2 linked regions of the Neorhizobium galegae genome follow. The protein of the gene in region 1 interacts with the protein of each later gene in a pairwise test. Links are inferred from orthologs where the notes say so. Each region holds a gene or a part of one and is shown on either strand. Other genes may lie near its edges.

What was found.
Region 2: the proteins of ligA (region 1) and leuS interact in binary tests that used the Escherichia coli proteins (3 or more experiments, as listed by UniProt). The link is inferred for Neorhizobium galegae from one-to-one orthologs.

What each region holds. Positions count from the first base shown.
Region 1 is NZ_CP090095.1:2,485,592-2,493,796, forward strand. Bases 1-2,932 are described here. They hold ligA (NAD-dependent DNA ligase LigA), read right to left. Parts: upstream 2,579-2,932; coding sequence 422-2,578; downstream 1-421. Other genes in these bases: LZK81_RS12435 (GNAT family N-acetyltransferase), read left to right, coding at 1-398; recN (DNA repair protein RecN), read right to left, coding at 2,696-2,932. In the rest of the region: more of recN, read right to left, coding at 2,933-4,369; LZK81_RS12450 (outer membrane protein assembly factor BamD), read right to left, coding at 4,380-5,246; lpxC (UDP-3-O-acyl-N-acetylglucosamine deacetylase), read right to left, coding at 5,466-6,422; cell division protein FtsZ, read right to left, coding at 6,689-8,205. UniProt on the Escherichia coli protein: DNA ligase that catalyzes the formation of phosphodiester linkages between 5'-phosphoryl and 3'-hydroxyl groups in double-stranded DNA using NAD as a coenzyme and as the energy source for the reaction.
Region 2 is NZ_CP090095.1:4,662,371-4,665,503, reverse strand. It holds leuS (leucine--tRNA ligase), read right to left. Parts: upstream 2,832-3,133; coding sequence 201-2,831; downstream 1-200. Other genes in the region: LZK81_RS22820 (YggS family pyridoxal phosphate-dependent enzyme), read left to right, coding at 3,009-3,133; LZK81_RS22830 (hypothetical protein), read right to left, coding at 1-211.

The sequences.
Region 1 (8,205 bases):
GAACGCCGCACCACAGCCCGGAGGAAATCCGCAAGGGCATCGAGAACCAGTCCGCCAATTTCATCTCGCTGGTCGCGGTCCTAAAGGACAGGATCGTCGGCGATGTGGGTATGACCCGCTATGCAAATCGCCGGGCACATGCCGGAAGTATCGGCATGGGCGTCCACGACGCCTATATTGGCCGCGGGATCGGCCGCGCCCTGATCGGCGAAATCCTCGCCATCGCCGACCGATGGCTGGACCTGAAGCGCGTCGAACTGACGGTCTATACCGACAATGAGGCGGCGCTGGCGCTCTACCGGAAATTCGGCTTCGAGGTGGAAGGCCATCTCAAACAATTCGCCTTCCGCAACGGCGAATATGTCGATGCCTATTCGATGGCGCGGCTCAGGGCGTGACCTTCATCACCCGATGAAGGCCCTCACGCGATAAAAGCAAGCCATTCGTCCTCGTCCATCACCTGGACGCCGAGTTCCCTCGCCTTGTCGAGCTTGGAGCCGGCGCCCGGGCCGGCGACCACATAGTCGGTCTTCTTGGAGACCGACCCGGCCACCTTGGCGCCAAGGCTCTCCGCCCTCGCCTTGGCCTCGTCGCGGGTAAATTTTTCGAGCGAGCCGGTGAAGACGACCGTCTTGCCGGCGATCGGGCTGTTCGAGGCGACCGGCTGTTCGGCCTCCTGCGGCGTCACCTCTTCGCGAAGCCGTGTAATGACCTCGACATTGCGCGGCTCCTTGAAGAACTCGACGATGGCGCGCGCCATCACCTCGCCGATGCCCTCGATATTGTTCAAGTCGTCCCAGGCGTCGCCGGAAAGTTCGGCTGCGTCATCCATGGCCTTCGCAAAGGCCTCATAGGTCCCGTAGGCGCGGGCGAGCAGCTTGGCGGTGGTCTCACCCACATGGCGGATGCCGAGCGCGTAGATGAAACGGTGGAGTGCGATCTCGCGCCGCTCGTCGATCGCGTCGAACAGTTTCTTGACGCTGACCTTGCCGAAGCCCTCGATATTTTCGAGCTTGGTAAGCGTCGAGGCCTCCTGCCGCCGCTTCAGCGTAAAGATATCCGGCGCGGTGCGGATCTTCAGCGCGTCGTCTTCCGCCTCGAAGAAGAAGTCGATCTGTTTCGAGCCGAGGCCTTCGATATCGAAGGCATTGCGGGAGACAAAATGTTTCAGGTGCTCGGTCGCCTGCGCCCGGCAGACGAAACCGCCGGTGCAGCGAGTGACCGAATCGAGCTTGCGGGTCTTTTCGTTGCGCTCCCGCACCGCATGACTGCCGCAGACCGGGCATTTCTTCGGGAATTCGTAAGGCACGGCTTCCGAAGGCCGTTTCTCCATCACCACGTCGAGCACCTGCGGGATGACATCCCCCGCCCGCTGCACGATGACGGTATCGCCGACCCGGATATCGTGATCCGGCTCGCGGATCGGCTCGCCGGAATTGCCCAAGCCCTTGATGTAATCCTCGTTATGCAGCGTCGCATTGGTAACCACTACGCCACCGACGGTGACCGGCGTCAGCCGCGCAACCGGCGTCAGCGCGCCGGTGCGGCCAACCTGGATGTCGATCCTCTCCACATGGGTGAAAGCCTGCTCCGCCGGGAATTTATGGGCCGTCGCCCAGCGCGGCGAACGGGAACGGAAACCGAGCCTGGCCTGCAGGTCGAGCCTGTCCACCTTGTAGACGACGCCGTCGATCTCGTAGTCGAGATCCGGGCGCTTGAGGCCGATATCCTGGTAATGCGCGATGATGTCCTCGACGGCGTGCAGGCGCTTCATCAGCGGATTGACCGGAAAACCCCATTCTCTGAACTTCTCGACCATGCCCATCTGGGTGTCGGCCGGCATTTCCGACATTTCGCCCCAGGCATAGGCGAAGAATTTCAGGTTGCGGCTGGCGGTCACCTTGGCGTCGAGCTGGCGCAGCGAGCCGGCCGCCGTGTTGCGCGGGTTGACATAGGTCTGTTTGCCCTCGGCCGCCATCTGCTCGTTGAGCGCCAGGAAATCGCTCTTGCGCATATAAACCTCGCCGCGCACCTCGACGACGTCAGGCACGCCGGCCGGCAGGCGATTGGGGATTTCCTTGATGGTCTTGATGTTCTCGGTGACGTTCTCGCCGGTCGTGCCGTCGCCGCGGGTCGCGGCATTCACCAGCCGGCCGTTCTCGTAGCGGATCGACATGGAAAGCCCGTCGATCTTCGGCTCGGCGGTAAACGCGATCGAACCGTCCGGAAGCTGGCCGAGGAAGCGGTAGACGGAGGACACGAAGTCCCGCACGTCATCGTCCGAGAACGTGTTGTCGAGCGACAGCATCGGTCGCGAATGGGTGATCGAGGCGAATGTCGGGAGCGGCGCGGCGCCGACGCGGATGGACGGGCTGTCGGCACGGATCAGCTGCGAGAACCGCTTCTCGATCGCATCGTTGCGCCGTTTCAGCGCGTCGTAATCCGCATCCGAAATCTGCGGCGCGTCGTGGCCGTGATAAAGCTCGTCGTTGCGGGCAATCTCCGCCGCCAGATAGGCCAGTTCGGCTGCGGCCTGTTCTTCGGTCAGGTTTTCGACGGGCGTCTGTTCGGCGGGCATGCGGGTCTACTCCTCGGATAGCGAGGAGTCGTTTTGTAGAGCAAATTTTAGCGATGGGAAGGGTGGAGGACGAGTGATACGGATGGGATAGGCGGGAGAGGTTGCCCAGCGTAACTGCTAACCGTTCCCAGCCAGCAACCTTTTCGCAGCCGCCCTCGCCTCGTCGGTTACCGATGCGCCGGCGAGCATGCGGGCGATCTCTTCGGTGCGGTGTTCCGGCTCCATGGTGGCGACGCGGGTGGCGATCTTGTCGGTGCCCTCGCCGGCCGGCCCCTTGGAGATCAGCAGATGGGTGGCGGCCCGGGCGGCCACCTGCGGCGCGTGGGTGACGGAAAGCACCTGCACCTTGTCGGACAGACGTTTCAACCGCTGGCCGATCGCATCGGCGACCGCACCGCCGACGCCGGTGTCGATTTCGTCGAAGACCAGCGTCGGAGCCGAGCCGCGGTCGGCGAGCGCCACCTTGAGCGCCAAGAGGAAACGCGACAGCTCGCCGCCCGAAGCGACCTTCATGATCGGGCCGGGACGCGTGCCGGGATTGGTCTGGACGTGGAACTCCACGGTATCGATGCCTTCGGCACTTGCCGCTTCTGGATCGCTCGCCACATCGACCATGAAACGGGCGCGCTCGAGCTTCAGCGCCGGGAGCTCGGCCATGACAGCCGCGGCCAGCGATTCGGCGCCATGCCGGCGTTTTTCGGACAGGATGCCGGCTGCCTGATCGTAGGCGACCTTGGCGGCGGCCGTCAGCTTTTCCAGCTCGCCGAGCTTTTCCTCGCCGGCATCGAGGTCGGCAAGGTCCGATATCATCTTTTCGGCAAGCGCCGGCAGGTCGGCGACCGGGATCGAATATTTACGACCGGCGGCGCGCAGGGCAAACAGCCGCTCCTCGACCCGCTCCAGTTCGCGCGGGTCGAATTCGGTCCGCCGCAGCGCCGCCTCGACTTCCATCTGGGCATTGGAGAGATAGTTGAGCGCCTGGTCGAGAAGCTCGACGGTCTCTTCGAGCAGGCCGGGCGCCTCGTGGCTCTTGCGCTCGAGGCGCCGCACCAGCGAGGCGATCAGCGGCACGGGCGACGAGTTGCCATTGAGGAATTCGGAAGCCTCGGAAATGTCGCCGGCGATGCGCTCGGATTTCTGCATCCGCGAGCGCTGCTCGGCGAGCTCGTCCTCCTCGCCGTCGCGCGGTGAGAGCGCTTCGAGCTCTTCCACCGAGGCACGGATATAATCGGCTTCGCGCGCCGCGGCCTCCACCTTGGCGCGATGGGTTTTGAAGGCCCGTTCCGCGTCCCTCCAGGAGCGATAAAGGCCGGAAAGCTGCAGCACCTCGTCGCCCAAGCCCGTGAAGGCGTCGAGCAGCGTGCGGTGGGCGTTGGTATCGATCAGCGCCCGGTCGTCGTGCTGTCCGTGGATTTCGACCAGAAGCTGGCCCGCCTGGCGCATCAGCTGCACGCTGACCGGCTGGTCGTTGATGGATGCGCGGGTGCGCCCGTCGGCCGACTGGATGCGGCGGAAGATCAGGTCGCCGTCGTCGTCGATGCCGTTATCGCGCAGGAGTTTTCGGGCGCCGTGGCTGCCGGACACATCGAAGACGGCCGTCACCTGGCCCTTGTCTTCCCCATGGCGCACCAGGTCGCCGTCGCCGCGGCCGCCGAGCGCCAGCGAAAGACTGTCGAGCAGGATCGATTTGCCGGCGCCGGTTTCGCCGGTCAACACCGAAAGGCCGGTCTCGAAGGCAAGGTCCAGCCGCTCGATCAGAACGATATCGCGGATCGACAACTGGATCAGCATGTCTCAGACCTTATGCGCCGATCAGCTTGGCCCCGGCGCGGGAAATCCACGAGCCGCGATTTTCGCGGGGCTCGACGCCGTTGCCCTTCAGCAGCTTGAAGGAATCGGCATACCACTGGCTGTCGGGATAATTGCGCCCGAGGACAGCGGCAGCGGTCTGCGCCTCCTCCGTGATGCCCATCGCATAATAGGCTTCGGTCAGACGCGCCAGCGCCTCTTCCACCTGATTGGTGTTCGGATACTGTTCGACCACGTTGCGGAAGCGCCGGATCGCGGCAAGATATTCCTTGCGCTCCAGATAGTACCGGCCGATCTGCATTTCCTTGCCGGCGAGCTGGTCGCGCGCAAAGCGGATCTTCGCCTGGGCATCCTCGACATATTCCGAGGTCGGATAATTGGTTACGACCTTGTTCATCGCATCGATGGTGCGCACCGCAGCGCGCTGGTCCTGGGTCACGTCGGCGATCTGCTTGGAGTAAGCGAGGCCGACGAGATACTGGACATAGGCCGAATCCTGCGATTGCGGATACTGGCTCATGTAGCGGTTGCCGGTGGCCACCGCCTCGTCGTTGCGGCCGAGCCGGTACTTGGTGAATGTGCTCATGACGAGCGCCTTGCGGCCCCATTCGGTGAACGGATTCTGGCGGTCGATCGAATCGAACTTGCGGCCCGCTTCGGCAAGGTTGCCGGCCTTCATGTTGGCGAGACCCTGGTTGTAGAGCGTCTCCGGCGCATCCGTTTCGAGACCGAGCTTGGTGATGTCGATATCGGGATCCGACTGGCAGGCGGTCATGCCAAAGCCGGCGCCGGCCAGCACCAGCGACATAAGCGCTACTCTTGCCGTCTTACGCATTCCAACAGACCTTACATGGTTCATTCGAGAATTCCTGATCGTCCCGCGCCTGAAAAGCCCGCTGCCCAAGCAGGCCGTTCTAGCCATAAAAGCAAAGGGAGAGCAACGCAATGCTGTGGCATTAATGCATTTTTGTGGCACGTCGCCGCAATATACGGCATTTCAAGGTTAAATCGGAACCTGTCTCCCAAAAAGAAAAAGGCCGCTTCCGGAGAAGCGGCCGAGTCGACTGGGTCAACTTTATCAGGCAAACCAGGACGCGAGTTCCGGCACGTTGACCGGTACGAACTCCCCTGCCCGCACGCGGGCCGCGCGCGACGACGGAGCCTCGACAACCTCATAAGCCGTCGGGTCGCTCATCAGCGCCTTCAGCGCATTGGCATTCATCTTGTGGCCGCCGCGATAGGAGCGGTAGCAGCCGATGAACTGGGCGCCGGCAAGCGCCAGGTCGCCGACGGCATCGAGCGTCTTGTGGCGGACGAATTCATCCTTGTAACGAAGGCCCTCGACATTGACGATCGTGTCGTCGTCGGAGATGACCACCGAATTTTCGAGAGAGGAACCGAGCGCGTAGCCGGCAGCCCAGAGACGCTCCACGTCGCGCATGAAGCCGAATGTGCGGGCGCGGGAGAGTTCCTGCTTGAAGGTCGCAGCGGTCAGGTCGCCCTTCCAGCTCTGGCGGCCGATCAGCGGCGAAGAGAAGTCGATTTCCACCTCGAAGCGCGTGCCGTCATAGGGCCGGAATTCCGACCAGGACGCACCGGCGTCGATGCGGACCGGCTTCAGGACGCGGATATAGCGGCGCTTGATGCCGAGATTGACGATACCGGCCTGCTCGATCGCTTCGATGAAAGGAAGGGAGCTGCCGTCCATGATCGGCATCTCGCCGCTGTCGACTTCGACCATGAGGTTGTCGACGCCGAGCGCGTAAATCGCGGCCATCACATGTTCGATCGTCGCGACGGAACGGGAAAGCGACGTGCCGAGAACGGTGCAGAGATCGGTATTGCCGACCTGGGAGGAAACGGCCCGATATTCGACCGAGCTGCCGTCGTCCAGAAGACGCGTGAAGATTACGCCGGTGCCGGCTTCGGCAGGCTGAAAAGTGAGGCTGACGGGAGCTCCGGAATGAACGCCAATGCCCTTCAGGGTTACCGGGGAGGCGATGGTGGTCTGGAAACCGAACAGTCCGATAGTCATTCCTGCTGCCTTCTTTTCGCCGGATCCGTAAAGAAAATGGATCCGAAATTCTTGAGCGCCACCGGACCGATCACCTGAATCGGTCGATCCCTTTTGGCGTCCCTTAGCATCCTTCATACGCAGCCGTTTGGCACAATCCAAATCACTGTTCATTTCGGATTGTTACGTTGTTAACTCTGCGTCTTGATTGACAAAACGAGCGAAGGCCCGGACGCGTGATCCGGGCCTTCTTCACGTTTCGTGACCGTCTTTAACTCAAGTAGAAATCAGTTCGATTGACGGCGCAGGAAGGCCGGAATTTCGAGCTGGTCTTCCTCGTGATGGGCCTGCGGAACCGCACGTCCATGATCGTCGAGATTGCCGCGGCGCGGCGCATAGAGGCTGGCTTCGGCCGACAGCGGACGACGTTGCTGCGGGGCCGGAGCCGGTGCTGCCGGCTCGATGTGAGCAGGCTCTTCCTCTTCGCGGCGGCCGAGCGAATTGGTGATCCGCTTCAGGAGACCCATCGGACCGCGCTCTTCCTGTACATGCTGTACCGGCTGGGCGCGGCGATCCATCTCGGCCTTCACGACCGGCGGGAAATCCTCGACCTTCGGCATGCGAACCGGTTCAACCACCTGCGACATCGGCTCGCGATAGACCGGCTGTGCCGCACGCGGAGCCGGCTGGCTCATCACCGGAGCGGGCTGCGGCTGCACGTGATGCTGAACCGGGGCCGGCTGCGGCGCGGGCGCCGGACGGCTCATGACCGGGGCTTGAGCTTCGACCGGAGCAGCACCGAAGATGCGGCTCTGCGGACGGAACTCTTCCTGCTGATGCATGACCGGCTGCGGAGCGACCGGCTGTGGTGCCGGGGCCGCATGCTGGTGCTGCGGTTCAGCGATCGCGAGTTCGCGTTCCATTTCGGCTTCCGCCATGCGGATCGTCTCGGCGATCGGGTCGACGAACGGCTTCGGAGCCGGGGCTGCCTGCATGACCGGAGCCGGCTGAGCGGCAACCGGCGCCGGAGCAATCGCTGCCGACGGGCGGATGATCGGCTTTGAAGCGGCGCGGATTTCGGCGGCACGGATGTCGACGGCGCCGGCGGCACGATCGATGCCGGTCGCCACGACCGATACGCGGATCAGGCCTTCGAGCGCTTCGTCGAAGGTGGCGCCGAGGATGATGTTCGCATCCGGATCGACTTCCTCGCGGATACGGGTCGCGGCTTCATCGACTTCGAACAGCGTCAGGTCGCGGCCGCCGGTGATCGAGATCAGGAGGCCTTGAGCGCCCTTCATCGAGGTCTCGTCGAGCAGCGGGTTGGCGATGGCGGCTTCTGCGGCCTGCATGGCGCGGCCGGGGCCGGATGCTTCGCCGGTACCCATCATCGCGCGGCCCATCTCGCGCATCACCGAGCGGACGTCGGCGAAGTCGAGGTTGATCAGGCCTTCCTTGACCATCAGGTCGGTAATGCAGGCGACGCCCGAATAGAGAACCTGGTCGGCCATCGCAAACGCGTCGGCAAAGGTCGTCTTGTCGTTGGCGATGCGGAAGAGGTTCTGGTTCGGGATGACGATCAGCGTGTCGACCGACTTCTGCAGTTCCTGGATGCCGGATTCGGCAAGGCGCATGCGGCGCTGGCCTTCGAAGTGAAACGGCTTGGTGACGACGCCGACTGTCAGGATGCCCTTGGAGCGGGCAGCCTGCGCGACGACCGGCGCGGCACCCGTGCCGGTGCCGCCGCCCATGCCGGCGGTGACGAAGCACATGTGCGTGCCGTGCAGGTGATCGACGATCTCGT
Region 2 (3,133 bases), 2.2 Mb from region 1 along the record:
CGCCTGCACCACCAGAGGTCAGGAAGACGAGATGGTTGCGAACAACCTGGTCGAGACGGGTGCGGGGTTGCTCGAAGCCGACGGAGGCAAGGCGCTCGCCTGTGCCGGAAGCCTCGGAATAAAGCGGGCGAACCTGGCAGCCGGCGAGCACTGTCAGCATTACCAGGCTGGATACGAACCCAAAACGACGAAGAGAGCGGTCAAACGACAATGTTTACGATCCTCTGTGGGACGACGATTACTTTCTTCGGCGCCCGGCCTTCAAGCGCCGCTTTGACCGCATCCAGCGCCAGAACCGCAGCTTCGACCGCACTTTGATCCGCGTCGCGCGCGATTGTCAATTCGCCGCGCTTCTTGCCGTTGATTTGGACCGGCAGTGTGACCTCGTTCTCGACGACGAGGGTTTCGTCATATTGCGGCCAGGCAGCCAGGGAGAGCAGTTCCTTGTTGCCGAGAACCGCCCAGCATTCTTCGGCCAGATGTGGCGTCATGGGGGCGACAAGCTGGATCAGGATCTCCGACGCGTTGCGGACGGATCCCCGATAGGCCGCATCGCCCTCGCCGCCTGCGACCCGGGCGAGCGGCGCCGCAAGTGCGTTCACAAGCTCATAGATGCGCGCGACGGCCTTGTTGAAGGAGAGCTTGTCGTAATCGCCCTGAACCGCCTTCAGCGTCTTGTGGGCAAGCTGCGAGAGCGTCAGAGCTTCTCCGTCCTTAGCCGGCACCGGATCGACGCCGGCCAAGTTTTCGGAGGCTTCCGAAATCAGGCGCCACAGGCGCTGGGTGAAGCGGTGAGCGCCTTCGACGCCGGCTTCCGACCAGATGACGTCGCGGTCCGGCGGAGAATCGGAAAGTACGAAGAAGCGTGCGGTATCGGCACCGTAGGAGGCGATGATATCGTCCGGATCGACAACGTTCTTCTTCGATTTCGACATCTTTTCGATGGAGCCGATGGTGACTTCCTCGCCACCCTCGAGCATGGTGGCGCGGCGTTTGCCGTCCACTTCCTCGATGCGAATGTCGGCCGGGGCCACCCATTCACCGTTCGGGCCACTGCCACGGCGATAGGTTTCGTGCACGACCATGCCTTGCGTGAAGAGGCCCTTGAAGGGCTCTTTGACCTCGACATGGCCGGTCTCGCGCATGGCGCGGGTGAAGAAACGGGAATAGAGCAGGTGCAGGATCGCGTGCTCGATGCCGCCGATATACTGGTCGACCGGCAGCCATCGGTTGGCGACGGCCGGATCGGTCGGATCCTTCTCCCAAGGCGCGGTAAAGCGGGTGAAATACCAGCTCGAATCGACGAACGTATCCATTGTGTCCGTCTCGCGGCGGGCTTGCTTGCCGCATTGCGGGCAGGCGACATGGCGCCAGGTCGGATGGCGGTCGAGCGGGTTGCCCGGCAGGTCGAAGGTCACGTCGTCCGGCAGCTTGACCGGCAGGTCCGCTTTCGGCACCGGCACGACGCCGCAATCATCGCAATGGATGACCGGGATCGGGCAACCCCAGTAGCGCTGGCGCGAGATGCCCCAGTCGCGCAGGCGGAAGTTCACCTTGCGCTCCCCCTGCGGCATGTTGCCAACGATCGTTTCCGACAGGCGGTTGGCCACGATCTCGAAGGCTTCGTCGGTCGTCTTGCCGTCGAGGAAGCGCGAATTGATCATCACGCCGTCATCGACATAAGCGGTGTCGCCGACGGTAAAGGTCGCGGCATCGCCATCCTTAGGCATGACCACTGGTACAACGGGCAGACCGTATTTACGGGCGAAATCGAGGTCCCGCTGATCGCCGGACGGGCAGCCGAAGATTGCGCCTGTACCGTAATCCATCAGCACGAAGTTCGCGACGTAGACCGGCAGTTCCCAGGATGGGTCGAGCGGATGCCTGACCCGGATGCCGGTGTCGATGCCCTTCTTCTCGGCCGTTTCCAGCGCTGCGAGCGAGGTTCCGTGATGGCGGCATTCCTCGGCGAAAGCTTCGATAGCCGGATTCTGCGCGGCTGCGGCCTTGGCCAGCGGATGGTCGGCGGCGATGGCCAGGAACGACGCACCGAACAGCGTGTCGGGACGGGTCGTGTAGACCACGACTTCGCTTTCGCCGGCGGGTGCCGTCGAACTCACGATTTCCCAGCGAACCGTCAGGCCCTCGGATCGGCCGATCCAGTTCTTCTGCATCAGCCGGACCTTTTCCGGCCACTGATCGAGCGTTTCGAGCGAGTCCAGGAGGTCCTGGCTGAAATCGGTGATCTTGAAAAACCACTGCACCAGGTCGCGCTGCTCCACCAGCGCACCCGAGCGCCAGCCGCGGCCGTCGATGACCTGCTCGTTGGCCAGAACCGTCTGGTCTACAGGATCCCAATTGACCTTGGACTGCTTGCGGTAGACCAGGCCCTTTTCCATCATGTCGAGGAAGAGGTGCTGCTGCTGCTGATAATATTCGACATCACAGGTGGCGAATTCGCGTGACCAGTCGAGCGACAGGCCCATGGCCTTCAGCTGCGCCTTCATGGATTCGATGTTCTGATAGGTCCAGGTCTTCGGATGCACCTTGTTGTCGCGGGCGGCATTTTCAGCCGGCATGCCGAAAGCGTCCCAGCCCATCGGGTGCAGGACGTTGAAGCCACGGGCGCGCTTATAGCGGGCCACCACGTCGCCCATGGCGTAGTTGCGCACATGGCCCATGTGGATGCGGCCCGACGGATAGGGAAACATCTCCAGAACGTAGTATTTTTCGCGCGGATCGCTGTTGTCGGTTTCGAAAACCTTGGCATCGTTCCAGGTCTGCTGCCAACGGGGCTCGGCATCGCGCGGATTATAACGTTCAGTCGCCATTTCAATGATATTCCGGGAAAACAGGATCAAGAGTCGGGCGAGACCTTCACCATGAAACCCTGCAAGCGTCAAGTTTTACAGGGTCGGGAAAGGCCAAGTTTAGGGCGAAACACCCTTGGCAGAGCCTTATATGAGGGCTAAGCGCTGAGCTTGCAAGAAAAGCGGAAGGCATGGGTCATGAGCGTTGAAGAACGGCTGCGGGATGTGAAAGCTCGGATCGAGAAGGCGGAGCGCTTTTCGAAGCGGCCGGCGGGGTCGGTGACGCTTGTGGCAGTTTCAAAGACGTTCGATGCTGAAGACAT